Regions from separate parts of the Micromonospora sp. NPDC049107 genome, predicted to be linked through region 2. Evidence: riboswitches for the same ligand, from Rfam matches in the RefSeq annotation. Region 2 holds a riboswitch; each other region holds the start of a gene.
What was found. Region 2 has a riboswitch for cyclic di-AMP ahead of AB0B55_RS12275 (NlpC/P60 family protein). Riboswitches for the same ligand answer to the same signal wherever they lie in the genome.

Region 1: it holds a riboswitch for cyclic di-AMP, as region 2 does, so the genes downstream of both, AB0B55_RS17400 (transglycosylase family protein) here and AB0B55_RS12275 (NlpC/P60 family protein) in region 2, are expected to answer to the same signal.
Region 3: it holds a riboswitch for cyclic di-AMP, as region 2 does, so the genes downstream of both, AB0B55_RS15120 (hypothetical protein) here and AB0B55_RS12275 (NlpC/P60 family protein) in region 2, are expected to answer to the same signal.
Region 4: it holds a riboswitch for cyclic di-AMP, as region 2 does, so the genes downstream of both, AB0B55_RS10790 (C39 family peptidase) here and AB0B55_RS12275 (NlpC/P60 family protein) in region 2, are expected to answer to the same signal.

The regions. Positions count from the first base shown of each region.
Region 1 is NZ_JBEZEC010000006.1:338,007-345,480, reverse strand. Features, by position in the region: gene dinB (DNA polymerase IV) at 1-737, shown strand, start outside; gene AB0B55_RS17405 (hypothetical protein) at 841-1,197, shown strand; gene AB0B55_RS17400 (transglycosylase family protein) at 1,273-1,941, opposite strand; cyclic di-AMP (ydaO/yuaA leader) riboswitch at 1,941-2,111, opposite strand; gene AB0B55_RS17395 (peptidoglycan-binding domain-containing protein) at 2,380-2,868, shown strand; gene AB0B55_RS17390 (peptidase inhibitor family I36 protein) at 2,978-3,379, opposite strand; gene AB0B55_RS17385 (BTAD domain-containing putative transcriptional regulator) at 3,565-6,381, shown strand; gene AB0B55_RS17380 (nitrilase-related carbon-nitrogen hydrolase) at 6,359-7,474, opposite strand, start outside.
Region 2 is NZ_JBEZEC010000004.1:237,394-243,983, forward strand. Features, by position in the region: tRNA gene AB0B55_RS12255 (tRNA-Gly) at 1-62, opposite strand, end outside; gene AB0B55_RS12260 (zinc metalloprotease) at 266-1,252, shown strand; gene AB0B55_RS12265 (pyridoxamine 5'-phosphate oxidase family protein) at 1,326-1,874, opposite strand; gene dcd (dCTP deaminase) at 1,952-2,530, shown strand; gene AB0B55_RS12275 (NlpC/P60 family protein) at 2,602-3,642, opposite strand; cyclic di-AMP (ydaO/yuaA leader) riboswitch at 3,655-3,790, opposite strand; gene AB0B55_RS12280 (N-acetylmuramoyl-L-alanine amidase) at 4,026-5,981, shown strand; gene AB0B55_RS12285 (NlpC/P60 family protein) at 6,040-6,590, opposite strand, start outside.
Region 3 is NZ_JBEZEC010000005.1:303,164-310,637, forward strand. Features, by position in the region: gene AB0B55_RS15095 (hypothetical protein) at 1-707, opposite strand, end outside; gene AB0B55_RS15100 (copper ion binding protein) at 721-930, opposite strand; gene AB0B55_RS15105 (metal-sensitive transcriptional regulator) at 1,026-1,322, shown strand; gene AB0B55_RS15110 (copper-translocating P-type ATPase) at 1,328-3,385, opposite strand; gene AB0B55_RS15115 (YibE/F family protein) at 3,698-5,056, shown strand; cyclic di-AMP (ydaO/yuaA leader) riboswitch at 5,223-5,354, shown strand; gene AB0B55_RS15120 (hypothetical protein) at 5,358-6,380, shown strand; gene AB0B55_RS15125 (carbonic anhydrase) at 6,440-7,147, opposite strand; gene AB0B55_RS15130 (MarR family winged helix-turn-helix transcriptional regulator) at 7,308-7,474, shown strand, end outside.
Region 4 is NZ_JBEZEC010000003.1:551,293-558,766, forward strand. Features, by position in the region: gene AB0B55_RS10775 (acyltransferase) at 1-1,006, shown strand, start outside; gene AB0B55_RS10780 (hypothetical protein) at 1,190-1,708, shown strand; gene AB0B55_RS10785 (hypothetical protein) at 1,886-2,656, shown strand; cyclic di-AMP (ydaO/yuaA leader) riboswitch at 2,942-3,082, shown strand; gene AB0B55_RS10790 (C39 family peptidase) at 3,316-4,164, shown strand; gene AB0B55_RS10795 (alpha/beta hydrolase) at 4,299-5,045, shown strand; gene AB0B55_RS10800 (CDP-glycerol glycerophosphotransferase family protein) at 5,050-6,720, opposite strand; gene AB0B55_RS10805 (bifunctional cytidylyltransferase/SDR family oxidoreductase) at 6,766-7,474, opposite strand, start outside.

The sequences.
Region 1 (7,474 bases), on a different contig from region 2:
GCGCAGTGGCGAAGCCGGACGGGCTGCTGGTTGTCGCCCCCGACGCCGAGACTGCGTTCCTGCATCCACTGCCGGTGGAACGGCTCTGGGGCGTCGGTCCGGTCACCGCCGCGAAGCTGCGGGAACGCCGGATCCGTACCGTCGCGGACGTGGCCCGGCTCGGCGAGGCCGCGCTGGTGTCCCTGCTCGGGGCCGGCGCCGGCCTGCACCTGCACGCTCTCGCCCACAACCGCGACCCCCGGGCGGTGCAGGTGGGCCGGCGGCGGGGCTCGATGGGCGCGCAGCACGCGTTGGGGCGTACCCCACCTGCGCCGGAGGAACTGGACGCCATCCTCGCCGGTCTGGTCGACCGGGTCACCCGACGGATGCGGGCGGCCGGACGGTCCGGACGCACCATGGTGTTGCGACTCCGCTTCGGCGACTACACCCGCGCCACCCGCTCGCACACCGTGGCCAAGGCGACCGCCGACACCACCGCACTGCTCGCCGCCGCCCGGACACTGCTGCGGGCCGCCCTACCGGAGATCGACCGGCGCGGGGTCACCCTGCTCGGCGTCTCGGTCGGCAACCTGGACGACAACCCGGTGCAGCCGGAGCTGCCGTTCCAAGCCAACACCGGGGCCGACCTGGACGCCGCCGTGGACGCGGTCCGCGACCGCTTCGGCTCGACGGCGCTCACCCGGGCGGCGCTGCTCGGCCGCGCTCCCGGTGTCGAGATGCCGCTATTGCCGGACTAGAGCGCCCCGGTTGCTGCGACCGGAGACACATCACAGCAGGTCGGCGGTTTAGCCGGCCGCACACAGGTGAAGTCTTGAGGGGAAAGCCTGACGAGGGGGGCCCATGTCCGACGAGACCAGCAACCGACCGAGCCGTCGTGCCGAACGTCCGGGCGACGTGACCGACCCGCTGCTCTGGCAGCTCGCGGTCGACGTGCTCGAGGCCCACGAGGCCGACGACGAGGGTCGCTGCCGCAACCTCCAGTGCGCCGGCCAGTCCTGGCCGTGTGCGGCGCGTACGACCGCCGAGCAGTCGTTGCGACTGGCCCGCAGCACCCCCGACTCGGTCGAGACGGCCATCGACGGTGGCGGGGGCGGCACCGGCTGGACGGCCGAGGCCGCCGCGCCGGCGCAGCGCTGGGGCTGGAACGGCGACGTGATGGCCCGCCGCGAGGCGAGGTCGGCCGCCTCGGCGGCGTGACCCGTCCCGCGAGGACAGCGCCAGACGAACGAACGCTCGGCCGGTGACCCGGCCGAGCGTTCGTCGGTACGTACGTCAGAGAGCGAGCCGCTGCCCCGGGAAGATCAGGCCCGGGTCCGCGCCGATCAGCTGACGGTTGCGCTCGTACAGGGCCTGCCAGCCGCCGCTGCGGGGGTGCCGCTCGGCGATCTCCGACAGGGTGTCCCCCGGCGCGACCACGTACGTGTCGCCGCCGGCCGCCGGGGCGGTCCGCTCGTGACCACGGGTAGCCGGCTGGTCGCCGCGTGCCGGCCGCTCCTTGCCGGAGGTGGACGTCGACGACTTGGAGGTCGACTTCGTCGGGGACTTCGCGGTGGACTTCGTCGAGGTACCGCCCGACGAGCCGCCCTTGCGGCCGCAGGTCGGCCACGCGCCGATGCCCTGCCCGTCGAGCACCTTCTCGGCGATCGCGATCTGCTCGCCACGGCTGGCCAGATCGGCGCGGGCGGCGTACTTCGTGCCGCCGTAGCCGGCCCAGGTGCCCTGGGAGAACTGCAGCCCGCCGTAGTAGCCGTTCCCGGTATTGATCTTCCAGTTGCCGCCGGACTCGCACTGGGCGATCGCGTCCCAGTTGACACCGGCCTGGGCCGGGGCCGCCGGGCCGAAGAGGGCGACGGCGCCGGTGACCGCGCCGACCGCCAGGGTACCGACGGCGACGCGGCGGGTGGTGACCCGTCGATGACGGGGGGTGTACGCAGACGTCATGGATCATTCCTCCACGCCGGCGAGGTGAGCTGTCGGGTTCGGGCCGAGGAGCCCGGCCGCGCGCTGGCGGCTTCACCCCGAGGTGACATGCACCGAGGAACGTTGGGTCCCCCGCTCCTGCCCGGGTTCTGTTTCCGACGACCGGGGGCAGGATTTGGCGTTGCCGGTCGCGGCGTCCACGGTGGTGGACCCGACCGACGGTAGGCACGGTGGGTGACGGTCGCCCACCGCTTGTGAAGTTGTTCACCGGCTCACGCGGGGCGCTGCGGCCAGCGGTTGCGGACGACGTCCACCTGTGCAGCGGCCATCATGGACCGTTTCCGATCAGGGCCTGCCGTCCCGGTGAATTGACGTTCGGACAGGAAACCGTAGACGGGCGGTAGCGATGCTCTGGAGCACACCGGGTCCATCCCGGAAACGACACCCCAGGAGGAGATCATGCCGCTCCAGCAGAGTCGCAACGGCCGTCGCCGCGCCGCAGCCGTCCTCGTAGCCCTACTGGCCGGCGCTGGCCTGACGCTGTCCGCGCCGACCGCCGCACAGGCGTCCAGCCCGTGCACCAGCCTGACCTTCTACCGGGTCGGCGGCTACCCGGGCGGCGCGGACATGCACGTGCCCACCGTCGGCTGGCAGACCGGAAACAAAAGCTGCTACCTCACCTACGGCCACTCGGGCTCCGCGGTGCTGGTGCTCCAGGAGGCGCTGAACAACTGCTACGCGCGGTCGCTCAGCCTGGACGGGAACTACGGTCCGAAGACCCGGGACGCCGTCCGGTACGCCCAGCACAAGATCAATGAGGACATCGTGTACGCGAACATCGCCGAGGACGGCGAGTACGGCCCGCAGACACGTGCCTACATGGGCTTCGCGATCTTCGGGGTCAACGGCGGCCCGGTCATTCCCAACGTCTGCTACTACCCGGGCTGACCGCCGTACAGCGCCGGCCGGAGCCCTCGCGGACTCCGGCCGGCGCCGTGGCGGCCCCTCCCCCGGTGCGGCGTCGCCGGCTCCCCCCCTGCGCGGCGACGCTCATGGATCAGCAGACCCGGACCGCCTCGATCCGCTGATTCCAGTTCCCCCCGATCGCGGCCGAGTCGTACGCCAGGTTCGCCCGGTAGCCATAGGCGTGCTGGTAGCCGAGCAGGCCGGTGGCGTTGGCGTTGTCCCAGAAGGTGGAGACGGTGCCGGACGGCCGGTTGTTGATGATCGATTGGGCCCGGTTGCGGAAGTACGAGGGCAGCGGGACGTCGTTGCATCCGTTGTACGGACCGTCGAGCAGGAAGATGTCGCCGCTGAAGTTGGCCCCGGCGTACAGGCAGAGCAGACCCGACGGGCAGGCGTAGTTGGCCTGGGCCGGACTCGGGGCGACGCCGAGCGTGGCGCCCACGGCGATCGTACCGAGCAGCGCGGACGTGAGCCTTCGCAGAGCACTTCGCACGATGGTGACCTCCGGTGTCGTCACGACCGGAACCGGCCGCGAGTCGAGTTGCCGACATCACGTTGATCGATGTCCTTGTAGCAACGATGATCTGCGCGGAAGGTCGACGAATTCCTGCCGGAACCTCAATCCGGCTGTCCCGGGGGTGCCGGTGGGGCGACCGGCGGTGCAGCGAGCGGCGGTTCATGGAGATTCGGGTCCTCGGGCCGGTCGAGGTCTGGGCGAACGGCCGTCCGGTCGATGCCGGAGCGGCCCGCCAGCGCGCCGTCCTGGCCGCACTGGCGGTCGACGTGGGCCGACCGGTGAACCTGGACGCTCTGGTGGACCGGGTCTGGGGCGACGCGTCGCCGCCCCGGGTTCGCCACAACCTGCACGTCTACCTCGCCCGGCTCCGCCGGGTGCTGGCCGACGCGGGCGCGCCGGACGTGTTGGCGCGACGGTCGGGTGGTTACCTGCTGGACCTGCCACCGGAGACAGTGGACGGCCCGCACTTCGACGCGCTGCGGCAGCGTGCCGACGGGCTGCCCGACGGGGACCCCGAACGGGTGGAACTGCTGCGCAGGGCGCTTGAGCTGTGGCGTGGCGAGCCGCTGGCGGGGCTGCCGGGCGAGTGGGCGGCCCGGGTCCGGCAGGACTGGCACCGCCGGCACACCGACACCGTCGTGCAGTGGGCCCGTGGGCTGTTGCGACGGGGCGAGCCGGATGCGGTGATCGATCCGCTGACCCGGCTCGCCGACGAGCACCCGCTCGACGAACCGGTCGCCGCCGTGCTGCTGCACGCGTTGGTCGCGGCTGGTCGCGGGGCGCAGGCACTGACGTACTACGCCCGACTGCGGGACCGGCTCGCCGACGCGCTCGGTGTGGACCCGGGCATCGAGCTTCGCCAGCTACACCAGGCCATCCTGCGCGGCGAGGTCACCTCGCCGACCCCGGAGGTGTCCCCCGTGCCGGCCGCCGCGGTCATCGTCGCCCCGTCGCGGCCGGACCGCCCGGTCCCCGCGCAGTTGCCGTCGGATGTCCGGGGCTTCGCCGGGCGGCGTTCGGAGCTGGACCGTCTGGACGCGCTGCGGGCGTCCGCCGAGGAGCGACCCGGGGCCGTCCCGCTGGCCGTGCTCTCCGGAGCGGGCGGGGTCGGCAAGACGGCCCTCGCCGTGCACTGGGCGCACCGGGTCGCCGGGCAGTTCCCGGACGGGCAGCTCTACGCCAATCTGGAGGGCTACAGCCACAGCGGCGTCGTCCGAAGCGCGGAGCAGGTGGTCCGGGGCTTCCTGGCCGCGCTCGGGGTGCCGCCGCGCGAGGTGCCGGCGGACGAGCAGGCGCAGACCGCGTTGTACCGCAGCCTGCTCGCCGGTCGGCGGGTGCTGGTGCTGCTCGACAACGCCCGGGACGCCGCGCAGGTACGGCCGCTGCTGCCGGGCGCGGCCGGCTGCCTGGTGCTGGTGACCAGCCGGGATCGGCTCACCGGTCTGGTGGCCACCGAGGGCGCCGAGGCGGTCGTGCTGGATCTGCTCAGCGCCGACGACGCGCAGGCCCTGCTGTACGCGCGGATCGGGGCGCGGGCGGAGGCGGAGCGGGCCGCGGTCGACGATCTGGTCCGACTCTGTGACCGGCTACCGCTGGCCCTGGTCGTGGTGGCGGCGCGGGCGGTGGTCCGGCCCCACCTGCCGCTGGCCGAGTTGGGCGCGCAGCTCCGGGCCGGCGGCCGGCTGGACGGGCTCGACACGGGCGACCACGACAGCAGCGTGCGGGCGGCGCTGTCCTGGTCGTACCGGCTGCTGTCGGTGCCGACCGCGCGGCTGTTCCGGCTGGTCGGCGGCAGCACGGACGTGACGGTGAGTACGGCGGCCGGGGTCAGTCTCGTCGGTGCCGGCCGGCGGGCCGTCCAGGCGGCGTTCGCCGAGCTGGCGGATGCGCACCTGATGCTGGAACGTGCCCCGGACCGGTACGCCATGCACGACCTGCTGCGGGCGTTCGCGGCCGAACTGTCCGCCGAGCACGACCCGGCCGGCGACCGGGCCGAGGCGCGCGGCCGACTCTTCGACCACTACCTGCACAGCGCGCACGCCGCGGCCGTGCTGCTGCATCCGCACTGGGATCCGATCACCCTCGCCCCGGCCGTCGCCGGCGTGCGGCCGGAGAAGTTCGGCGACCACGACGAGGCCATGGCGTGGTTCACGCGCGAGCGCGACGTGCTGATCGCGCTCGTGGAACGGTGCGCCGCCAGCGGCGCCGACCGGCACGCCTGGCAGCTGGCGTGGAGCTTGACCAGTTTCCTGGACCGCCAGGGCGGCTGGCACGACCAGTTGGCGGTGCAGCGGACGGCGCTGGCGGCGGCGCGGCGCGGCGGCGCGGCGGTCGGGCAGGCGTACGCGCACCGCAGCCTGGCGCGGGCGCAGGCCCGGCTGGGCCGGCTCGACGAGGCGCCCGGTCAGCTCCGGCGGGCGCTGGAGCTGTTCCGCGAGCTGGGCGACCCCGCCAACCAGGCGCACACCTACCTCGATCTCGCCGAGGTGGCCGACCGGGAGGGCCGGCGAGCCGAGGTGGTCCGGCATGCCGAGGCGGCGTTGGCGCTGTACCGCGAGGCGGGCCATCGCTACGGGCAGGCGATGGCCCTCAACGCGGTCGGCTGGTACCGGGCCCAGCTCGGCGAGCACGACGCCGCCGTTGAGGCGTGCCAGCAGGCGCTGGAGCTGCTGCGCGAGTTCGACGACCGGCAGGGCCAGGCGCCCACGTGGGACACCCTCGGCTACGCGCAGCACCGCGCCGGACGACCAGCGGAGGCGGTGGTCGCCTACCGGCACGCGCTGGCGCTGTACCGGGAGTTCCGGGACCGGTACTACGAGGCGGACACGCTGACGCACCTGGCGGAGGCGTTGGTCGACGCCGGCGACCCGGCGGAAGCGGCGCGGAGCTGGCGGGCGGCGCTGGGCATCCTCGACGAGCTGGGCCACCCGGACGCGCAGCGGATCCGTCAACGGCTCACGGCCGCCGGGGGGTCGTGACCCGTCGGCGGGGTCCGCCGCTCGGCCGGCCCACCGCCGCTCCCACGGAGATCACGAACAAGACCAGGGACACGATCGGAAACCAGTCTCCCGTACGCGAATAGACAGTGCCTGACCCTCGCGTCGGAGCGGCCGTGACCAGCAGCTCCGCGTCACCGGCGGTCGCCTCGCCCACGACCCTGCCGCCCGGGTCGGTGACGGTCAGCCGGCCGAACGCGGCGGCGCGGACCACGGTGATCCCGTTCTCCACCCCACGGACGAGGGCCATCCGGCTGTGCAGCCAGCCGTCGGAGGTGAAATCCAGGCCGGGGACGAGCAGCACCGAGACGCCCTGCGCCCGATACCGCCGGACCAGACCGGGATAGTCAAGGTCCTTGCAGATCGCCACGCCGAACCGCCCGTCCACGATCACCTCGTCGCCGCCCGGCGTCAGCCAGTCCTCCAGGCCCGGGATCAGATGTTGCTTCTCGTACGTCCTGATCGTTCCGCTCGGGTCCAGCACCAGCGCCACGTTGCTCGCGGTCCCGGCCCGCCGCAGCACCACGCCGACGACGACCCGGGCCGCGGTCTGCTGGAGCGCCTCGACGAGCAGGGGCAGGGTGGCGTCTGTCACGGCGAACACCTTCTCCGGCAGCACGACGATCCGCGCCCCGCGCGCGGCCAGGTCCGAGACCCGCGGAACGTACCGGGTGAGCAGGTCCCGCCCGGACGGTTCGTCGATCGGGAGCCCGTCCTCGGACTGTCGCAGCGCGACGAGGCCCACGGTCAGCGGCTCGGCCGGCTGCGGGGAGCGACTCAGTGACCAGGCCGACCATCCGCCGACGCCGAGCAGGAGGGCGAGCAGGCAGGTGAGGGCCGGGCGTGGGCCGTCGAGCCGAGCGGTGCGGGTGGGTCGCAGGCCTGCGAGCAGGGCGGCGAGGGCGATCGGGACGGCGAGCAGCAGGTAGGTGACGCCCCACACGCCGGTGAGCGCGGTCAGCTGGATGACCGGGCGGACGTCCGCCTGCGTGTAGGCGAGGCTCCACCACGCGCCGTGCGGCAACAGGCGGGACGCGGCGTACTCGCCCAGCACCCACAGTGACGGCACGGTGAG
Region 2 (6,590 bases):
CGGGAATCGAACCCGCACTGTCAGCTTGGGAAGCTGATGTTCTGCCATTGAACTACACCCGCGGGCGGCACCACTGTACCCGAGTCGTCGCAGCCATGCACCCAACCACCCCCACGCGCCGACCGCCCCCGCTCCTGCCCGAAGAAGTTTCCAGACGGCAACATATGACCGTTCTCAAATGCATCGATGAGTTGTAACGTCGGCCACACGTTCCCAGCCACGGCGTGACACACCCCCTGCCGCGCCGCCAGAAAGAGGTGGGCCCATGGGACTCCGTCCCAACCTGCTGACCCGGCGTGTCGCCGGTGTCGCGTCGACAACTCTCGCGCTGCTGCTCAGCACCGCTGCGGTGGGCGTCGTTCCGGCCGCTTCGGCCTTATCCTCAGCACCGGGTGGCGCCTGCGCGCAGCCGGCCGACAGCCACGCCAACGCCCGGGCGAAGCCCGGCGCGGGGGCCCTGCACGAGCCGAACGAGCTGACCGCCAAGCAGGTCCGCGAGCGGGACGCCGACCTCGCGGCGGCGCTGCGCGAGCGGGCCAACTACCGGGCCGGCGCCGGCGCCACGACGCTGGCCGCTACGGTCACCATCCCGGTGGTGGTGCACGTGATCCAGGAAAACAGCACTCGGGCCGGCGGAAACGTCCCCGACTCGATGATCACCTCGCAGATCAGCGTGCTGAACCAGGCCTACGCGGGTGGGACCGGCGGCGCGGCCACCGCGTTCGCCTTCCGACTCGACTCGATCAACCGGGTGACGAACCCGTCCTGGTATCCCATCGTCGACGGCTCGTCGGCGGAGCGGTCGATGAAGTCGTCGCTGCGGGTGGGCGGCAAGAACACGCTCAACATCTACCTCGGCGAGTTGAGCGACGACCTGTTGGGCTGGGCGACCTTCCCGCAGCGCAGGCTCAGCAGCATGGATGGCGTGGTCGTGCTGAACGAGTCGCTGCCGGGCGGCACCGCCACCAACTACAACCAGGGCGACACCGGCACCCACGAGGTCGGCCACTGGCTGAACCTCTACCACACCTTCCAGGGTGGCTGCGGCGGCTCAGGTGACGGCGTCAGCGACACCCCGGCCGAGGCGTCGCCCGCGTACGAGTGCCCGACCGGCCGGAACACCTGCTCGGCGGCCGGCCTGGACCCGATCACCAACTTCATGGACTACACCTACGACTCGTGCATGTACCAGTTCACCGCGGGTCAGGCGAGCCGCATGCTGACCGCGTGGAACGCGTACCGCGCGGCCTAGCTCCACGCGTACACCAGGTGCCGGCTCCGTCACGACGGAGCCGGCACCGGCGTCTCTGCCCCCAGGGCCGTGGTCAGGCGGCCGTGCACTGAACGTCGCGGCTGCGGCGGGTCGGGCGCGTCTGCGGTACGGCCGCGGGCGCGGCCGCCGCGGGCGGGGTCTGCGGATCGAGCCAGACCTGGACGGCCGGACGCCCCACGGCGATGCCCAGGCCGTGCTGGTCACGACGGGTCAGCATCGCCACGTCGACGGTGAACTCGAACAGCCGCCAGTCGGCCCGCGGCTCGGCCCGAGCGCTCTGCGCCAGCCGGGCCACCCGGACCGGATCGGTGACCGGCCAGGCGTGACCCGCCACGTACGCCTCGTCGTCGCTCTCCTCCGGAGGGAACGAATGCAGCGCGTATCGGCCGTCCCGTTCGAGGTCCCGGCGCTTCGGCGAGTCGATGATGAAGCAGAACAGACCCTCGTCGGTGATGACCGGGGAGACCGGATGGACCCGGGGCCCACCGTCGGCACGGACCGTGGCCAGATAGCCGAAGCCCGGCCCGTACTGCTGCAGGAGAACGCGGATGCCGTCGGCGAGGCGGGGCTCGTCGACGGCGAAATCGGACCAGGAAGCCATGCGAGCATTCTATCGAACAAATGTACGAGGAGCGACCTCGACACGCTGGTCACCGCCCACCTCGCTATGGTGGTCCGATGCTGCTCTCCGACCGTGACCTGGTCTCCGAGATCAAGGCCGGCACGCTGGGCCTGGAGCCGTTCGAGCCCACCCTGGTCCAACCCTCCAGCATCGACGTACGACTCGACCGGCTGTTCCGGGTCTTCAACAACCATCTCTACACCCACATCGACCCGGCCATGCAGCAGGACGACCTGACCTCGGTGGTCGAGGTGCCCGACGGCGAGCCGTTCGTGCTGCACCCGGGAGAGTTCGTGCTCGCCTCGACGCTGGAGGTGATCTCGCTCGGCGACCAGCTCGCCGGCCGACTGGAGGGGAAGAGTTCGCTGGGCCGCCTCGGCCTGCTCACCCACTCCACCGCCGGGTTCATCGACCCGGGCTTCTCCGGGCACGTCACGCTGGAGCTGTCCAACGTGGCGAACCTGCCGATCACCCTCTGGCCGGGCATGAAGATCGGTCAGCTCTGCATCTTCCGACTCTCGTCGCCCGCCGAACACCCGTACGGCTCGGTGGTCTACGGCTCGCGTTACCAGGGTCAGCGAGGCCCGACGCCCAGTCGCTCCTGGCAGAACTGGCGTGCCTGGCCGACGCGCTGATCCGCCCTTGCGATGTAAGGAAGGGCCCCCTTCTATACCTGAGGCGTTAGAAGGGGGCCCTTCCTTACACCTCAGCCGGGGCGACCGTAGCTGTGGATGGGCCCGTCGTCGACCTTCTTCATCTTGACGGGCACGCCGGCCTGGGAGGCGTGCACCACCCAGCCGTCGCCGACGTACATGCCGACGTGGTGGATGTCGCTGTAGTAGAAGACCAGGTCACCGGGGCGCAGGTCGCCCTTGCTGACGTTCTTGGTCACCCGGCTCTGCGCGGCGGCGTTGTGCGGCAGCGACACACCGGCCTTCGCCCAGGCGGCCAGCATCAGCCCGGAGCAGTCGTACGAGTTCGGACCCTCGGCGCCCCACACGTACGGCTTGCCGATCTGGGCGCAGGCGAACTTGACCGCGATGCCGGCACCGCCACCCGGGTAGCTGGCCGGGCAGGGCGCGGGACGCAGCGAACCGCCGCCGCCGTTGCCGTACACCTTGAGGCGCAGCTTCTGTAGCCGGTCGATCTCCTCGTTGATCTGCTTCTTCTTCGCCGCCAACTGGGCCTCGGTGCGGGTCAGCTGGACCACCATCTCGTCCAGCGGCGCCTTCTGCCGGGCCAGCTCGTTGCGCAGGTCGGCGACCTGGCGGACGTCCTCCTGCTGGTTGTGGGCGAAGCGGTCGAGCATTTCGAGCTGACCGACCATCTCACTGGGCGACCGGCTGCCGAGCATCGTGTTGACGGTCGACAGGTTTTCACCCATGTACGCGCGGACGGCCAGCGCGCTGACCTTGTCCATCGCGGCGTCGACCTGGCGCTCCAGCGGCGCGATGCGGGCGGCGAGCGTGTCGGCCTGCTTGCGCTTGAGGGCCAGGTCGGCTCGGGTGGCGTTGTGCCGCTCGATGATCGGTTCGAGCTTGTTCCAGTCGTCGTCGATCTGCCGTTCGATCTCGGCGACGGACGGGTCGGCGTGGGCCACCGTGGCGCTACCGGTCAGGACGACGGCGACGCCGACCAGGGCGGCGAGGGCGGTGGTGAAGCGGGACCAGCGTGGACGCGGCACGATCGACGTCGGGTCGGCCGAGGCCGACCGTCCGGACGACGGCCGCGGGGCTTGGAGGGCCACCGGGTTCCGTACTCCTTCTTCCTGACCGCCTACCGGGTTAGCTGACGGGTTCGGGCGGGAAGTGGGCGCCCTACCGCAGGAACTGCGGATTCACCCCGAGGAACCTGGGTCCCCGGCTCGCTCGCGAGCGACTCGGCGGTGTCGGTCCGTTACCGCCCGGGGTGGGCAGACCTGCTACCGGGCCGACGAATGACCAGAGTAGAGACGGCCGTTACCGATCCGCAACCCGTGCGGCCGTGACACTCCGTACCGATTGCGGCGGGCCATCGAGCGGACGTGAAGATTTCCTTCCGTACGTTTCGAAACATGGAAAGGTATTGACGCGGGCTCCCGAGCAGGACGAAGGTGACGGCACCGACACCAGTTCACATGTAGGGGGTTCGATGAAACGTCCGACCCTGCTCGCCGTCGCGCTCGTCACCGCCACGGCGGCCGTGCCGCTGTCCGCCGGCCCGGCCACCGCGGCCCCCGCCGCCGACCGCCAGCAGCAGTACGCCGCCGCGGCGACCGAGTACGGCGTACCCATCGACGTACTACTCGGCGTCTCCTACCTGGAGTCCCGCTGGGACAGCAATGCCGGCACGCCGAGCACCAGCGGCGGCTACGGCCCGATGCACCTGACCGACGCCCGGCACGTGACCGCCCTGCCCCGGGGCGGTCACCACGACGCCCCGGGAGAGGATCCGCGCGGCGACGAGTCCCGTCGTCCTCTCGCACCGGCGCCCGCCCCCGGCAACGCGCCGCCCAGCGCCGCGCTGCAGACCGTGGACGCCGCCGCCGCGCTCACCGGCGCCACCGCCGAGGCGCTGCGCACCGACCCGACGACGAACCTCCGGGGTGGGGCGGCGCTGCTGGCCGCGTACCAACGGGAGGTCGGCGCCCCGGTCGGAGTCGGCACCGACCCGGGCACCTGGTACGGCGCGGTGGCCCGCTATGCCGGCGCGGACAGCGCCGATGCCGCGGCGGCCTTCGCCGACGAGGTCTTCACCACGATCGGCGCGGGCGAGACGCGGGTGACCGACGACGGCCAGCGGGTCACGCTGCCGGCCCGGGCGGTACGACCCGAGCGGTCCTGGCTGGACCGACTGGGGCTGCGGCGACTCGCCCGCCCGGACGGGTTGGAGTGCCCGAGCACCGTGTCCTGTGAGTGGATCCCGGCACCCTACGCGGCGTTCGGCGACGGCGACTACGGCAACCACGACCTGTCCGACCGGCCCGCCCGGCAGAAGATCGAGTACATCGTCATCCACGACACCGAGGCGAGTTGGGCGACCACCCTGCAACTCGTCCAGGACCCAACCTACGTGAGCTGGCACTACTCGCTGCGCTCGGTGGACGGGCACATCGCCCAGCACGTCCGCACCAAGGACGTCGCCTGGCACGCCGGCAACTGGTACGTCAACGCCAAGTCGATCGGGCTGGAACACGAGGGCTTCGCCGCGCAGGGCACCTGGTACACGGAGGCGATGTACCGCACGTCGGCGAAGCTGGTGCGGCACCTCGCGCTGCGGCTGGGCATCCCGCTGGACCGCCAGCACATCATCGGCCACGACAACGTGCCCGGCACCACGGCGGCGACGGTCCGCGGGATGCACTGGGACCCCGGGCCGTACTGGGACTGGACGCACTACTTCGACCTGCTGCACGCCCCACGGCTGGACACCGGCAGCCCGGCCACCGGGCTGGTCCGGATCGACCCCGACTACGCGACAAACCAGCCGGCGTTCACCGGATGCGTCACCCCCGGGACGCCGTGCGCGCCCCGCGGCTCCTCGTCGGTGGTGCTACGCACCGCGCCGGCTCCGGACGCGCCACTGGTCAACGACATCGCGCTGCGCCCCGACGGCACCCCGAACACGATGGACGTGTCGGACCACGGTGCCCGCGCGTCCGCCGGCCAGACGTACGCGCTGGCCGGTCGACAGGGCGACTGGACGGCCATCTGGTACCTCGGGCAGCGGGCGTGGTTCCACAACCCCGCGTCCGCGCCGACGGCCACCTGGACGGTCGGCATGGTGGTCACCCCGAAGCCCGGCCGGGCCACGGTCCCCGTCTACGGGCGGGCGTACCCGGAGCAGGCGGCCTACCCGGCCGGCGTGCCGTACCAGGCGATCTCACCGTTGCAGTACACCCTCGCCGCCGGCCAGCGGTACGCCGTCGGCGCGGTGCTGCCCGGCGAGTACTACCGGGCCAGCACGTTCGACGGCTCCTCGCCCGGCGACTGGACGGTGATCCGGGGCCAGAACCGGTACGCGCAGATCCAGTTCGGCCACCGCGTCATGTACGTCGACCTCGCCGACGTGCAGTTGCTGCCGTCCCCGGTGGGCGCACCCCGCTGAGGAACCACGACGGCCCCCGGTCGAGGTGACCGGGGGCCGTCGTCGTGCGTGCTGGGGATCAGCCAGGTCGGCGGAACCCGGCGACCGGCATGGTGTTGATGCTGGACACCTGCACCGGTTTACCGGCGCGTGGCGCGTGCACCATCTGGTTGTTGCCCAGATACAGCCCGACATGACTCAGGCCCGAGTAGAAGAAGACCAGGTCACCGGCACGGGCGTCGGCGCGCGAGACGGCCTTGCCCTCGTTCCACTGATCACCCGTGTGGTGGGTGAGGTAGATCCCGGCCGACTTGTAGGCGTACTGGGTCAGGCCCGAGCAGTCGAACGAGTTCGGGCCGGTGGCGCCCCAGACGTACGGGTCGCCGACCTGCTGGCAGGCGGTCTTGATCGCCTTCTGCGCCGCCACAGAGACCACGCCGTTGATGGTCGGGCAGCCGGCGGTCTTGACCGTGGTCTTGGGCATCGACGCTTCGAGCTTCTTGATCTCGGCGTCGATCTGCTTCTTCTTGGCCGCCAGCTCGCTCTGCTGCTTGGTCTGGGTGGCGATCAGCGCGTCCAGCTTCTGCTTCTCGCCGTCGTACTTGGCCCGGACGGCGAGCACACCCTCAA
Region 3 (7,474 bases), on a different contig from region 2:
ACGTGCAGGTACGCCAGATCGCCCCGACGCAGCGCCACCAGGTGCCCGTACGCACCCAGGTAGGGCTCCAGGTCGGTGACCGGCTGCCCGGCACGGCTCACCGTCAGGGTGAGCGCCGAGGTCCGGCCGGGCTCCGGCGTGCCGGCCAGGGTGACGGTGTAACCGTCGACGGTGGCGCTGGTCGCCGGGGCGGGCAGCGTCCGCTCGGTCAGCTCGCCGGGGACGGCCACGTCCACGCCGAGGGTCAACGGCTCGCCCCCGGTCGGGGTGAAGTCGGCGAACGCCCGCCACTGCCCGGCGCCGGCCAGCGGGGTGGCGACCCGCCAGGTGCCGTCCGGGGCGAGATCGGGGTGGACGTGCCGGAAGCCGGACAGGTCCCGGCGGGCGACGATCAGGTGCATCCGTCTGTCGTGCGCGACGTCGTACCTGGTGACCGGCTGACCGTCCGGCCCGTCGATCCGGAACGCGAACTGGCCGGCGGGCGCGGTCACCGGTTGGAGCGTGTAGCCCCGGTCGGAGACGAGCAACCCGCCGGGAACGAGGTCGGCCGCCTCGCCGCTCGTGGTGAGGCCCGAGGTGTGGGCGACGTCGGGCCGGTTCTGGGTTACCGGGTCGACCGGGTCGACCACCCGACCGACCCCGTACGCCGCGCCGAAGACCGCCGTGAGACCGAGGGCGAACGCGCCCAGCCTGGTCACCGTGGTCATCGCGGACCTCCGCTCACGCCTCGACGAGGTCGTAGCCGGCCTCGTCGACAGCGGCCCGGACGGCCCCGGTGTCCACGGGCTGCTCGCTGCTGACGGTGACCTGGCCGGTGGCGAGGTCGACCCGCACGTCGCGTACGCCCTCGATCGCGCCCACCTCGGCGCTGACCGCGCTGACGCAGTGCCCGCAGGTCATGCCCTTGACCTGGTACGTCGTGTCGACCATCGGACGTCTCCTCTCGTAGTACCGGTACCCGGTGGGGGTATGCCGGCAGGAACGGACGCTACCATACCCCCCAGGGGTACGCTATCCTCGTCGCCATGACCGCACCCACACCGATCCGCGGGTACACCGCCAGCAAGGACCAACTGCTCGCGCGCCTGCGCCGGGTGGAGGGGCAGGTCCGGGGCATCGAAAAGATGGTCGACGAGGACCGCTACTGCATCGACGTGCTCACCCAGATCTCCGCGATCCAGGCCGCGCTCGACAAGGTGGCCCTGGGCCTGCTCGACGGGCATGCTCGGCACTGCATGCACGAGGGGGCGGCCGAGGGTCGGGCCGACGAGATGGCCAGCGAGATGATGGCGGCCGTCGGCCGACTCATGAAGCGCGGCTGAGCGCCTCACTCCCGCCCGGAATCGAGACGTACCCGGCGCAGCAACTGCGCGTTGAGCGCCACCACGATGGTGGACGCGGACATCAGCACGGCCGCCACCGCCGGGCTCAGCGCCACCCCGGCCCCGGCGAGCACCCCCGCCGCCAGCGGCAGCGCCACCACGTTGTAGCCCGCAGCCCAGGCCAGGTTCTGCCGCATCTTGCGGTACGACGCCCGGGAGAGCCGGACCACGGCCCCGACGCCACGCGGGTCGGACGACGCCAGCACGACCCCGGCGGACTCGATCGCGACGTCGGTGCCCGCCCCGATCGCGATGCCCACGTCGGCGCGGGCCAGCGCCGGCGCGTCGTTCACCCCGTCACCGACCATCGCCACGGTCAGCCCGCGCCGCTGGAGTTCCGCCACCCGGCTGTCCTTGTCGGCCGGCAGCACCTCGGCGAAGACCTCGTCCACCCCGGCCCGGAAGCCCAGGTCGGCGGCGACCGACTCGGCCACCGACCGCGCGTCCCCGGTGATCATGGCAATGGTGCGGACGCCATCGGCCCGCAGCTCGGCGATGGCCTTGCGGGCCTCCGGCCGCACCGCGTCGGTGAGCGCGAACGCCCCGAGCACCGTGTCCGGCAACCGCAGGAGATACAGCACCACGGCACCGCGTGACGACCAGCGGCCGGTCGCCTCCCGCAGCTCGTCCGACAGCGGTCCACCCCGCTCACGCAGCAGGGTCGGCCCGCCCACCGCGTACTCCGTACCGTCGACGATGGCCCGCACCCCGCGACCCGGCAGCGAGCGGAAGCCGCCGGCACGGGCCGGCCCACCGGGTCCGGCCGCCGCCACGATCGCGCGGGCCAGCGGATGTTCGCTGTCGGACTCGACACCGGCGGCGATCCGCAGCGCCTCGTCCCGGCCCACGCCGGGGGCCGTCACCAGGTCGGTGACCTCGTGCGCGCCCCGGGTCAGCGTGCCGGTCTTGTCGAACAGCACCGCGTCGACGGTCCGCATCCGCTCCAACGCGAGCCGGTCCTTGACCAGGATCCCGCTTCGCGCCGCCAGCGCCGTGGAGAGCGCGACGACGAGTGGGATGGCCAGGCCGAGCGCGTGCGGGCAGGCGATCACCAGAACGGTGACGGTACGCACCACCGCCTCGTCGGGCTCACCGAGCGCGGTCCAGACCACCAGGGTGAGCACGGCGGTACCGGCGGCCACGTAGAAGAGCGCGGCGGCGAACCGGTCGGCGAGCAGTTGAGCCTGCCCGCCCGAGCGCTGCGCCTGCGCGACCATGCGTTGGATGCCCGCGAGCGCGGTCTCGTCGCCCAGCGCCTCGACCCGGACCCGGATCGCCGAATCGGTGGCGACCGTGCCGGCCACCACCCGATCGCCCGCCGACCGGGCAACCGGGCGCGACTCGCCCGTGATCATCGATTCGTCCAACTCCGCGTCGCCGTCGACGACCCGGCCGTCGGCCGGCACCCGACCCCCGGGTCGGACCAGCACCACGTCGTCGACCCGCAGCCCGTCGACAGGTACGCGCTCGACCCGCCCGTCCGCCGCCACCCGCTCGGCCTCGTCGGGCAGCAGCGCCGCCAGTGCCGCGAGCGCCCCACGGGCCTGCCCGATGGCCTTCATCTCCTGCCAGTGCCCGAGCAGCATGATGGTGACCAGCGCGGCCAGCTCCCACCAGAAGTCCAGGTCGAAGGCGCCCAGGCTGGTCGCCAGCGACGCGGTGTACGCCACGGTGATCGCCATCGCGACCAGCAGCATCATGCCCGGCGCGCGGTCCCGGATCTCACGTACCGCGCCGACCAGGAACGGCCAGCCACCCCAGAGGAACACCACCGAACCGAGCACCGGCCCCACCCAGGAGCGACCCGGCGCGTCCAGCCGGAGCCCGAGCCGGTCCACCACCAGGTCACTGGTCAGCACCACCGGCACGGTGAGCACCAGACAGACCCAGAACCGCCGACGGAACAGGGCCGGGTCGTGCCCGGCGTGCTTGTCGTGCCCGGCGTGCTTGTCGTGCCCGGCGTGCTTGTCGTGCTGTCGGTGCTCGGTGGGTGGCTCAGGCATGACTCCACCATCCGCCGCGCCCGGGGCGGTGTCAGCGGTTCGACTCCCCCGACACGTCCGCACGACCTGCGACCCCCCGCCGCGCTGGTTAGCATCGTCCAGCGATGACCCACCGGATCCCGCCGCCGAGACGGGCGACGGCGCCGCCACGGCGCGGCCCCGTACGGCGCCGACCCGACCACTTCATCACTCTCCGTGATTGCCGGGTCGTCAGGCGGCGAACCGACGCGCTCGTGCCCGCGTTCGTCCGGCGGAACTGAACCGCAGAGGCCGCCGGCACGTACCCCGCACCGGATCGTTGGGAGTCTCGCATTGGGTTCCGACCACAGCCATTCCGCTCGACCCGCCCCGCCCCGGGTACGACGGATCCTCATCGCGACGGTGGTGCCGCTCTTCGTGGCCACCGTCGTCGCCGCCGTGGTGCTGTGGCCACGGGACGGCGCACCGAAGAGCGGCGGTGGGGCGGATCTGCCGCGCCACCACGGCACGGTGACCCGGGTGGTGACCGAACCGTGCCCACCCTCGACGAGCCCGGAGGGCACGCCGAGCGGCGGGCCGTGCGGCACGGTGGACGTACTCCTCGAAGACGGGCCGCGCGCCGACCGGCAGGTGAGCACGCCCGTCCCCGCCGGCCCCGGAGCGCCTCGGGTCGAGGTGGGCGACGACGTCGTCCTGGTCGAGCTGACCGATCCGACCGATCCCACCCTCAGCACTTGGAACATCGCCGAGCACCAGCGCGGGACGCCACTGGTGTGGCTCGTGGGGGTCTTCGCCGCCGCCATCGTCGCGTTCGGCCGGTGGCGGGGTCTGGCCGCGCTCGCCGGCCTGGCCGCCAGCTTCGCCATCCTGCTCACCTTCGTGTTGCCGGCCATCGGCGCGGGCCGGTCACCGCTGCTGGTGGCGGTGGTCGGCGCGGCCCTGATCATGTTCGTGGTGCTCTACCTGACACACGGGGTGACCGCGCAGACCTCCGTCGCGGTCCTCGGCACCCTGGGCAGCCTGGTGCTCACCGGCGTCCTCGCGACCATCGCCACGGCCGCCACCCAGCTCACCGGCTTCGGCAGCGAGGACGCCACCACGCTCTCGATGTTCCAGGCGGAGGTGGACCTGCGCGGCCTGCTGCTCGCCGGGATCATCATCGGCTCACTCGGGGTACTCGACGACGTGACCGTCACCCAGGCCGCCACCGTCACCGAGCTGGCGAACGCCAACCCCGGGCTGGGTCGACGACAGCTCTACCGGGCCGCCACCCGGGTCGGCCGGGCGCACATCGCCTCCACGGTCAACACCATCGTGCTGGCGTACGCGGGCGCGTCACTGCCGCTGCTGCTTCTGCTCACCGCCGACTCGCGCCCCATCGGGCAGATTCTGACCAGCGAGTTCCTCGCACAGGAAATCGTCCGCAGCGCGGTCGCCACCCTCGGCCTGATCGCCGCCGTACCCCTCACCACCGGGCTGGCCGCGGTGGTGACCGCGGCCGGGTCGACGGCCACGCCCGACGCGGACGCCCCGCCACCGCGCCCCCGCGCGGACCGCGCGGAGGCGCTCGCCGCTCTCAGTTCCCCGCCGACGGATCGGGCCGACCGGCCCGATCCACAGCGGAACACACCCCCATCCACCGCCACCACCGGGTGGCCAGAGCCGAACAGGAGCACGGATACGGCATGGTGACACTCCTCAGCGTGACCGGATCGGGCACCCGCCCTGAGAACCGCGTCACTGGTCACTCAACGCCATGGCGAAATGACGCTTTTAGTCGGCATCAGGACGTAGCTCAGGCGGTGGACTCTCGGGTAACCTCGCTGCCGGTCACCGACGAAGGCGCGCAGCGGCGCCTGCGGTGCCACCGCCCAATCGCCAACCGGCGAGCCGGGGACCCAGGTACCTGGGGTGAATCCGCGACAGCGGTAGGGGCCACTTCCGCCCCGAACCCGTCAGCTAACCCGGTCGGCGGTCGACGGAAGGGAAGATTGTGACGGCACCCCTACGCCGCTGGTTGACGCCCGTGGTGGCCGTGTTCGCCGCGCTGACCGTGCTCGCCGGACCCCTCCCGGCCCACGCCGCCCCGACGACCCCCACACCGTCCGGGCACGAGGAGGACGGCGACGAGCCCAAGCTGCTCACCGACGTCATCGAGCAGACCAACCGGGACTACGTGGCGGCCAAGTCCAAACTGGACAAGTCCAAGAAGCGGCAGGTCGAACTCGCGGCAGAGGTCGACCGGGCGAAGGCCGACCTGGCCGCGCTGGCCCCGCAGGTCGCGCAGATCGCCGCTCAGTCGTACCGGACCGGACGGGTCGGCGCGATCGCGATGCTGCTGGAGGCCGACGCCCCGGACTCGTTCGTCCAGCGGGCCGCGGCGCTCGACGAGATGAACATGGTCAACGAAAAGAAGCTCGCCGAGGTCAACGCGGTGAAGTCCCGCGCCGAGGAGGCCAAGCTGGCCCTCGACACCGAGGTCCGGGAGCAGCAGAAGCAGACCGCGCTGATGGCGAAGGACAAGCGCGACGCGGACAAGGCGCTCGCGCTGGTCGGCGGCAAGGGCTTCACCGGCGGTCTGGTGGACGCCACCTCCCCGGTCGCCCGGATCGGCCCGGGTCGCACCGCCGACGGCGACTGGAAGCCCCAGTCGTGCAGCGAGAAGGACCCGACCACCTCCGGCTGCGTCACGCCGCGCACGCTGCACGCGTACAAGGAGGTCAAGCGGGCCGGGTTCAACCGGTTCGTGGGCTGCCACCGCAACGGTGGACCGTACGAGCACCCGAAGGGTCGCGCCTGTGACTGGTCGTTGCAGAAGAGCGGCTTCAGCCCGTGGCACAACGACGACACCCGGATGTACGGCAACAACGTGGCCGCGTTCCTCATCCGCAACGCCGACCGGCTCGGCATCTACTACGTGATCTGGAACCGGCAGATCTGGTTCCCGGCGACCGGCTGGAAGTCGTACAGCGGGCCATCGAACCACACCGACCACGTACACATGTCGCTGCTCTGATCCGACGCTCAACAGTTCGAGGGCCGTCCCGCGTCGAGCGGGGCGGCCCTCGTCGCGTGTCAGGCGGCGGCGGTCGCGGCCGGGTCGTCCGAGGCGTCGCCGGCCGGTACGGGGGTCACGGGTCGCACCGCCCCGGCGGCGAGCCGGTACGACATCCCCACCACCGCGCACCGCCCCCGCGCCACCTCGTCGGCCAGCACGGGCGACTGCCCGAGCAGCGTCTCGACCGTCTGCGCGATGTGGATGTCGACGATGCCGTCGATGTCGTGCACGCCCTCGGCCGTGGCTCGTCGCAGGCTGGGCAGCACCGCGTCGACCACCGCTGGGAGATGTCCCGGGGGCGCGATGCCGGTGGCCGCCGATTCGCGGGCCGCCTGCACGGCGCCGCAGGAGTCGTGCCCGAGCACCACCACCAGCGGAGCACCGAGGACGGCCACCGCGTACTCGACGCTGCCCAGCACCTCTGGCCCGGTGGTGTGCCCGGCGGTCCGGACGACGAAGAGGTCACCCAGCCCCCGGTCGAAGATGATCTCGGCGGCCAGCCGCGAGTCGGAGCAGCCGACGATCACCGCGAAGGGGTGCTGCCCGTCCGCCACGGCGGCCCGGTGCCCGGCATCCTGGTTGGGGTGGCGCGGCTCTCCGGCGACGAAGCGACGGTTGCCAGAGACCAGCTCGGCGTACGCTCGGGCCGGCTCGGTGGCGACCGGCGCCTGCTCGACGGTCCGCTGCGTGCCCGGCTGCCCGCCGGGCGTACCGGAACGGCTCATCCCCGCACCTCGTCTCACGCGTTTGACCTGCTCAACGGTCTTTTCAACCGGGCCGGCGGCGGGCGCTGGCTCGCGCTCAACGGTCACACGCACGGCAAGATGCGTCAAGATATGCGTGATTTAGATTTCATACGTTGACCCGGAAAGGCGGCCCCCCACGATGGCGAGCACGACGGCCGGAGGCGGCCGGAACTGGACATTTCTTACCAACCACGGCCATGTGCTGCTCGCCATCGCCCGCGACCCCACCGCCCGGCTCCGTGATGTGGCGGCGGAGGTGGGCGTCACCGAGCGGGCCGCCCAGGCCATCGTCGCCGACCTGGAGGC
Region 4 (7,474 bases), on a different contig from region 2:
CATTCTCAGCGGCTTCGTGTTGGTCTGGTCGGCCCGCCCGGGCGACTCGCGGCTGACCTTCTGGCGTCGACGGGTCGCGAAGATCTACCCGAACCACGTGGTGCTGTGGGCCGCCGCGCTGCTGGTCGCCGGGTGGTTCGCCGATCCCGTCCTGCCGGCCGTCGCCGTGGAGAACCTGCTGCTGTTGCAGGCGTGGGACCCCCGGCTGGGCTGGTTCTACAGCGTCAACACGGTGAGCTGGTCGCTGTCCTGCGAGTTCTTCTTCTACCTCTGTCTGCCGCTGGCGCTGCCCCTGTTGCGCCGGGCGCGACCCGCGGTGCTCTGGGCGCTCGTGGTCGCGCTGCCGCTGCTGATCCTCGCGCTCTGGCCGGCCCAGCATCTGGTGCCGGAGGTAAGCCGCTGGTGGTTCACCCAGATCTTCCCGCCGGTGCGGTCCCTGGAGTTCTGGTTGGGCGCGGTGGCGGCCGAGCTGATGCTCCGGGGCCGGTGGCGCGGGCCGGGCCTGACCGCCGCCACCGCGATCTTCGTGGGCACCTGGGTGGCCGCCGCGCAGTGGATCCGCGCCGAGTTGTGGACCACGCTGCTCGCCGTCGCGTACCTGTTGGTGATCACCGCGGCCGCCGACGCCGACGTGCGCGGCCGGCGCTCGCCGTGGCGCTCGCGTCCGCTGGTCTGGCTCGGCGAGGTCTCGTTCGCCTTCTACCTGGTGCACGTCCTGGTGATGACGAGCGTGCTCCGGCTCAGCGGCGACTGGGGGACCGGTTTCCGGGGTTGGCGGGGTCCGGCGGTGGTGCTCGGATTCCTGCTCGCGAACCTGGTCCTCGCCGGGTTGCTGCACCGCTGGGTGGAGACCCCGATGATGCGCCGGCTCGCGCCACGTCGCCCGGGTCGCCCGCCGCTCGTTCCCCATCAGCGCACCACCTCGTCGGCCGGGAGCGGTGACGCCGGCGTGCCGCCCGTGCCCGCCCGTCCAGACGCGCAAGATCGCGCTCGATCCTGGTTGTAGTGGTCTCGTCAGCCGAGTGAGGCCACTACATCAACGATCGAGCGCGATCTTGACCGGCGCGGTGGCACCCACCAGCGCCGGCTGACGCCACCTGGTCCACGCTGGTCGGACGGGGTCGGCGCGGCGCTGGCCGACACGCCCGTCGCCGATGCGTCCGGGCGGTCCCGACGGTAGCGTGAGGACGTGCTCCCGGTCGCGCTCACCTGTCCCCTGTGGTGGGTGGCGCGCTGGGCGGCACGGGTGCTGACCAGCCTCGCCGTGCTGTCGCTCGCCCTGGGCGCGGCCCCGGCGCTGCTGCCGGCATCGACCGCCGCGGCCCCGCCGCCCATCATCGGGTCGCTCGCCCTCGCGGAGCCGCTCGGACCGTCGACCGCGGCCCTCTCCACCGTCCTCACCGACCGCGCCGCCACCGGCTCGGCCGCCACCGACCGCGCCGCCACCGACCGCGCCGGCACCGACCGCGCCGGCACCGACCGCGCCGTCACCGACCGCGCCGTCACCCGCAGGGTCGGCGGGGTACGAGCCGCAGAGCTTGGCGCTGACGCCTCCGCGCGGTCGGTCGACCCGCAGCCCGCCCGGCACGGTGGTTCGGACGCGTTGCCCCGCCCATTGGCGGGCGTGACCTCGACGCGCACGGGCTCGCAGCGGCCCCTCCGCGCCGCCGGCTCGGCCAGCCGGGCCCCCCGCGCCCCGCCGGCCTAGCGGGGTCAGTCACCGGGGCGGCACGCCGTCCCGCGAGCGCCGGAGTGTGGCGCGCCGAGATCTCCACCACCGGCGACGCCGCCAGACCGAACGCCAGTCACCACACCTGACGACACACCGCCCGCACCCGCCCGTGCGGCATCCCATCGCTTACGTGCTCATGCCGAGGTGTCGATCATGGAAACCGTCGTCTTCTACCAGTTCCTGACCGAGGTGCCCCAGGCCGCCGCCATCTGGTCGGCCCTGTTCCTGCTGGCGCTGACGGTCCTCGCCGTTCTGGTGGCCCGTCCGGAGCGGGACTCGCCCGCGGCCGACCCCACGCCGCCGACACCCACCGCCCGCGAGATGGCCGTCGCCGAGATGGCCGACCTGCGCCGGTACGCCGAGGAGGTGGCCGTGGCCGCCGCCCGGGCCGCGCGGACCGCCCGACGGCGGCGCGCTGACTGGCTGGTCGCTCAGGACGAGGCGCAGCGGGCCTGGACGGCGTACGACGAGGCGGACACGGCCGCCCGTCGGGTCGCCGGTGCCGGGGCGTTGCCGACACCGCGTACCCCGCACACCCCCGCCGAGTACGCGGCCCGGGAGCGCTATCTGCACCGTGCCGCCATGGCGGCGCACTGGCGGGGGGAGTTGACCATGGCTCAGCTCGGCGACGTGTTCGGGCACCGGCGCGGCTGGGACCCCCGCCGGCACCCGGTCGAGCAGGAGACGCTGCTCATCCGGGCGATCCGTGACGCGAGGCTGGCCGAGCACCGGACGGCCGCCGAGCGGGAGCGGTCGTCCTGGCGGGACGCCGAGGTGGCCGCCGAGTCGGCGCGCGTCCTCGCCGAGGAGGCGTACGTGGCGGCGGTCCGGTCGCGGCCGAGCCCGGCGTTCTCCCGGCGCACCGCGACGCGGCCGTCGCGTACGGCCCTCGTGGCACGCTGGCGTCCGGCCCGGGCCGGTTGAGCCCGATCCGTTATGTGAGGCGGGTCACCGGCGGCGGAAATCGGGCGGCGGGCATCATCGGCGGCCATTGCGCCCGCGATTGTGGCCGCGTTGTCGGCCACCTGTCCGGTTGTCGCCCACAGGTGCCGGCGGAACCCGTTGTCCCATCGAGTCACGTCAGCGGCAGAACGCGCAGAAATTGCTGGGCCAATCGATGTTTACGCAGGTGGGCGCGGCTTGGCAGAGTGCGTACCGGCCAGTACTGTCGTCCCGTCCGGTGCGGTTACCGATCGCAGGAGGCGACGCCGCGCCGACCCGCTCAATCGTGATCAACGAACCGGGGACCCACAGTAAGTCCGGGGTGAATCCGCGAGCCACGGCCCGCGGTAGGGCGATCTTCCCGCCCGAATCCGTCAGCTAACCCGGTAGGCGGTGACGGAAGGAGTTCCATCCTCGTGCAGCACCCCTCGACCCCCTTGTTGTTCCGCCGCCTCCACGGCGACGCGGTGTCCCCGCTCATCCGCCTCGTGACGGTGAGCTGACCCCCCGGGTCACCGCACTTCCCGCCCGGCCGCGCCGGGCGTTCCCCTGAGCGGCTCATCATCCGCGGGCCACCGCCCGCGCGCTGACGCCTGCCCGGATGCCGGTCGAGCCCCGGTGTGCCGCTCTCCCTGTGAACCGTGGAGGACCTCGTGAAGCACACCCTGAAGCGCCAGCTCCGTCGCCTCGCGACCGAGCGCCCGTACCAGATCGTCGCCGCCTCCGCCGCGGCCCTCGCGATCGCCACCACCGCCGGCGCTCTGGTCGCCGGCACCGACGACGCCCCGGCCGGCTCGCGCACCCCGACCACGGTCGCCGAGATGCGCAGTGACACCGTCGCCTCCCGTGGCGAACTCCGGTCCGCAGCTCCGTCGGCGAGCGTCGCGCCGAGCACCGCCGCCCCGGCCACCAGCGCCGCGTCCCCCGCCGCGAAGGCCACGAGCAACCCGGACGTCACCCGGAAGCCGACGCCGCCGAAGCCGCCCGCGACGAAGGTGCTCGACTACGACTACGAGGCGCAGAACACCTACTACAACTGTGGCCCGGCGGCCACCCGCAACGCGCTCAGCGCCAGCGGCATCGACCGCACCCAGGAGGAGCTCGGCGCCGAACTGGGCACCACCGAGATGGGCACCAACTCGGCCGAGGACACCACCCGGGTGCTCAACGCCGAGGTGAAGGGCTCCCCGTACCGCACCCGCATGTTCGCGGGCACGCCCAGCCCGGCCCAGATGGACCGCCTTCAGGCCGACGTCGTCAAGGCCATCACCGATGGCCGCGGCGTGGTGGCCAACGTCGCCGGCGACGCCGTCGACACCGAGGGCGGCTACCACTCCTACGGCGGTGGGCACTACATCGCCGTCGTCGGCTACAAGGACAACGGCCGTACGGTGCGGATTGCCGACTCGGCGAACGCCGCCGACCCGGCCTACTGGATCACCACGATCGACCTGGCGAACTGGATCGCCACCCGGGGTTACTCCGCCTGACCAACGCGCGACACCCCACGACGCCGCGGGCGCCGTCTCCCACGAGGGGCCGGCGCCCGCGGCGTTCCCAGGTCGGGGCCCGACGCGGGTGAACGGCTCTCGTACCGGGCCACGAACCGTGGGAGACTGCGGCCGTGGTGGATGAATCGGGCGGCCAAGCCGGCCGTGAGCCGATCCTGTTGCTGCTGCACGGCATGGGGGCGACGGGTGACGTGTGGCTGCCCTGGGCGCCACTTCTGGAGCAGCACTGGCCCGGCCGGTGGCTGGCGCCCGATCTCGCCGGTCACGGTTGGTCGGCGCCGCTGTCGTCGTACTCCTTCGAGGGTTTCGCCCAGCGGGTCGCGCAGGGCCTGGCCTCCGACGACCGCATCGTCGTGCTCGGGCACTCGCTCGGTGGCGTGGTCGGCCTGGCGCTGGCGGCCCGCGCCGCCGGTCTGCCGGTGGACGCGGTGGTGGGCTTGGGCATCAAGGCCGTCTGGGCGCCGGCCGAGCTGGCCCGCGCCGCGGACCTCGCCGCCCGCCCGGTGGGCTGGTTCACCAGCCGCACCGAGGCCGCCCGCCGCTATCTGCGGGTCGCCGGCCTCACCGGTCTGGTCCTCCCGGACCACCCGATGGTCGACGCCGGTCTGCGTCAGGTCGACGGCCGGTGGCGGCTCGCGATGGACAACGCCGCGTTCGCCGTCGGCGCGCCCGATCTGGCCGCGCTGCTCGCGGCGACCGACGTGCCGGTGGTGCTGGCCCGCGGGGAGCACGACCCGATGGTCACGGACGCGCAGCTCAAGGAGTACGGCGTACCGGTCGCCACGCTGTCCGGTCTCGGGCACAACGCGCACCTGGAGGATCCGGCGGCCGTGCTGGCGTTGCTGGAGCCGTACCGCTGACCGGTCAGGCGGCTGCGGGCGCGGGTAGTTCCCGGGCCGAGGTCAGCTCGCGGCGGGCGGCGGTCAGGAAACCCTCGGCGTACGACTCGGCCGGGAAGTCGCCCAGGTAGCGGCGGCGGGTGACCCAGCGGGCATCGGCCAGCGGGTCGGTGTCCAGCAGGGCCGTGAGCACGGCGTCCACGTTGGACATGTCGCGCCGCAGCACGTAGCCCGAGCCGGCCAGTGGAAAGCGCTCGGTGAACCGGTCGCCCTCGTCACCCATGTCGGTGACGGCGTACGGCTTGCCGGAGTAGAGGTAGTCGGAGATCACCCCGGAGACGTCGGAGACCAGCGCGTCCGAGCGGTTGACGCACTCGGTCAGGCTCAGCTCCCGGGCGGCCGCGCCGAACACGTGCTGCCGGCCGGTGCGGGCGCGGTCGACGGCCAGCAGTTCGGTGAGCCGGCCCAACTGGCGTGCCGACGCCGGGTTCTGCGTCGTGTACGGATGCGCCCGCAGGATCACCGTCGCGCCGCGCCCCAGCAGCCGCCGCAGCAGCTCCTCGGCCACCGGCAGCGAGCAGTAGTCGGCGTCGGCGTGGTGCCCGGTCCAGGTCGGGGTGTAGAGCACCGTCGGGTGCGCGAGGCCCCGCGTCGGCTCCTGGCGCACCTCGATCGACTCGACCTGGGGACGGCCCACCACGACGAACTTCTCGGCCGGGATCTGCACCCCGGCGCGGGCGTACCGGTCGATCGCCGCCGGCCCGGCCACGAAGATCCGGTCGAAGATGCCCGAGACCGGGTTGGCGCTGGGCGCCTTGTCGCTGTCGCCGTGGTGCAGTTGGACGTGGGTGAGCTGGGTGAACCGGATGCAGTGGCTGTTCTTCGCCCCGTGGTTGACGTAGAAGGCCACCCGCAGGCTCGGCACCAGCGCCTCGTCCATCGCGCGCAGCGTGGGGCAGTAGACCACCGGCGCGTCGGTGGCCGCGGCGATCGGCGCGACGAACTCCGGCTCACGGACCAGCACCAGGAAGGGCCGGCCGATCCGTTCGAGGTACGGCAGCCACATGGTGACCTGGTACTCGGAGCCGGGCGGTGCGGAGAAGTAGAGCAGGAACTCCGGCTCGTGCCGGCGTAGCGCGCGGGCGACCTGCCCACCGCCGGCGGTCGGGCGGAACCGTCGTCGGGCCAGGTCCAGCGCGACCGCCCCGGCGGCGGCGGCCACCAGCAGGCTGGCGGCGAGCGCCACGACGGCCGGCAGGGTCGACGCGGCGGCGATGGCCACCACCGCGAGCAGCCCCAGCAGGGTGACGCCGAGTCGGTCAGCGATCAGCGGGGTCCAGGCGCGTACCGGCAGGTTGGCCGCCCGGAGCTCCAGGTTGCCGGCGGTACGCAACGGCCCCACCAGCAGCACCAGCCCCAGCAGGACCAGCGCCGTCGCGGCCAGCGCGGGGTCGAAGCCGTCGTCGAGCCGTCGGGAGTAGCCGATCAGGACCGCCGCGGCGATCAGGGCGTTCTCGGCCACCAGGTCGGCGGCCGGTCGGATCCGCTGCTCAGCGGCCGCCGCCACCAGCGCGGCGACGGCCAGCGCGAGGCCCCACCCGGTGCTGCCGGTGAGGGCCAGCACGACGAAGGCCAGCACGGCGAGCCCGGTGCTCAGGCACCGGGCGACCACCTTGCGAACCAGGTCACCACGCATGTCGCTCCGATCGCCGCCCTCGGTGTCGCGGGGGTGCCGTCGACGTCAGTTCGTCGACGCCGCGGCCGGCGTCTCGGACCGGTCGGGGCCGGCCTGCGCCGGCACGGACGGGCCGTCGCCAGGCGCCCGGCGTACGTCGATGACCTGGCCGGTCAGGTCGGAGATCAACACGTCGAGCGAGGACTGGGCGACGGCCTCCGCGGCCAGCAGGGTGTTCTCCGGCTCCTCGCCGAAGGCCCGCGTACGCATGGGGGTGGCCGTCCGCTCCGGGTTGATGCAGTTGACCCGTACGCCGACGTCGGCCCACTCGTCGGCGAGCGCCTGGGTCAGGTTGACCAGGGCGGCCTTGGTGGACGAGTAGAGGGCGTAGCGGGCCCGACCCCGGGTGTACGAGCTGGAGGTGTAGAGCAGCAGCTGACCCTTGGTCTGCTGCAGGTACGGAAGGGCCTGCCGGGCGATGGTCACCGGGCCGACGAAGTTGACCTGCAACACCCGGTCCATCGTCTCCTCGTCCATCTCGGCCAGGGCGCCCCGCTCCAGGATCCCGGCGGTGACCACCACGTGGTCGATCCGGCCGGTCGCCTCGAAGGCGGTCGTCAGCGCGGCCTCGACGTCCTCGGCGCGCTCGACGTGGGTGCCCGTGGTGGAGCGGCTGAACGGGAAGACCTGCGCGCCGTAGCGCCGCGCCAGCTCGGTCAGCTCGTGGCCGATCCCGTAGCTGCCGCCGAACACCACGATCGTGCGGCCCGTCAGC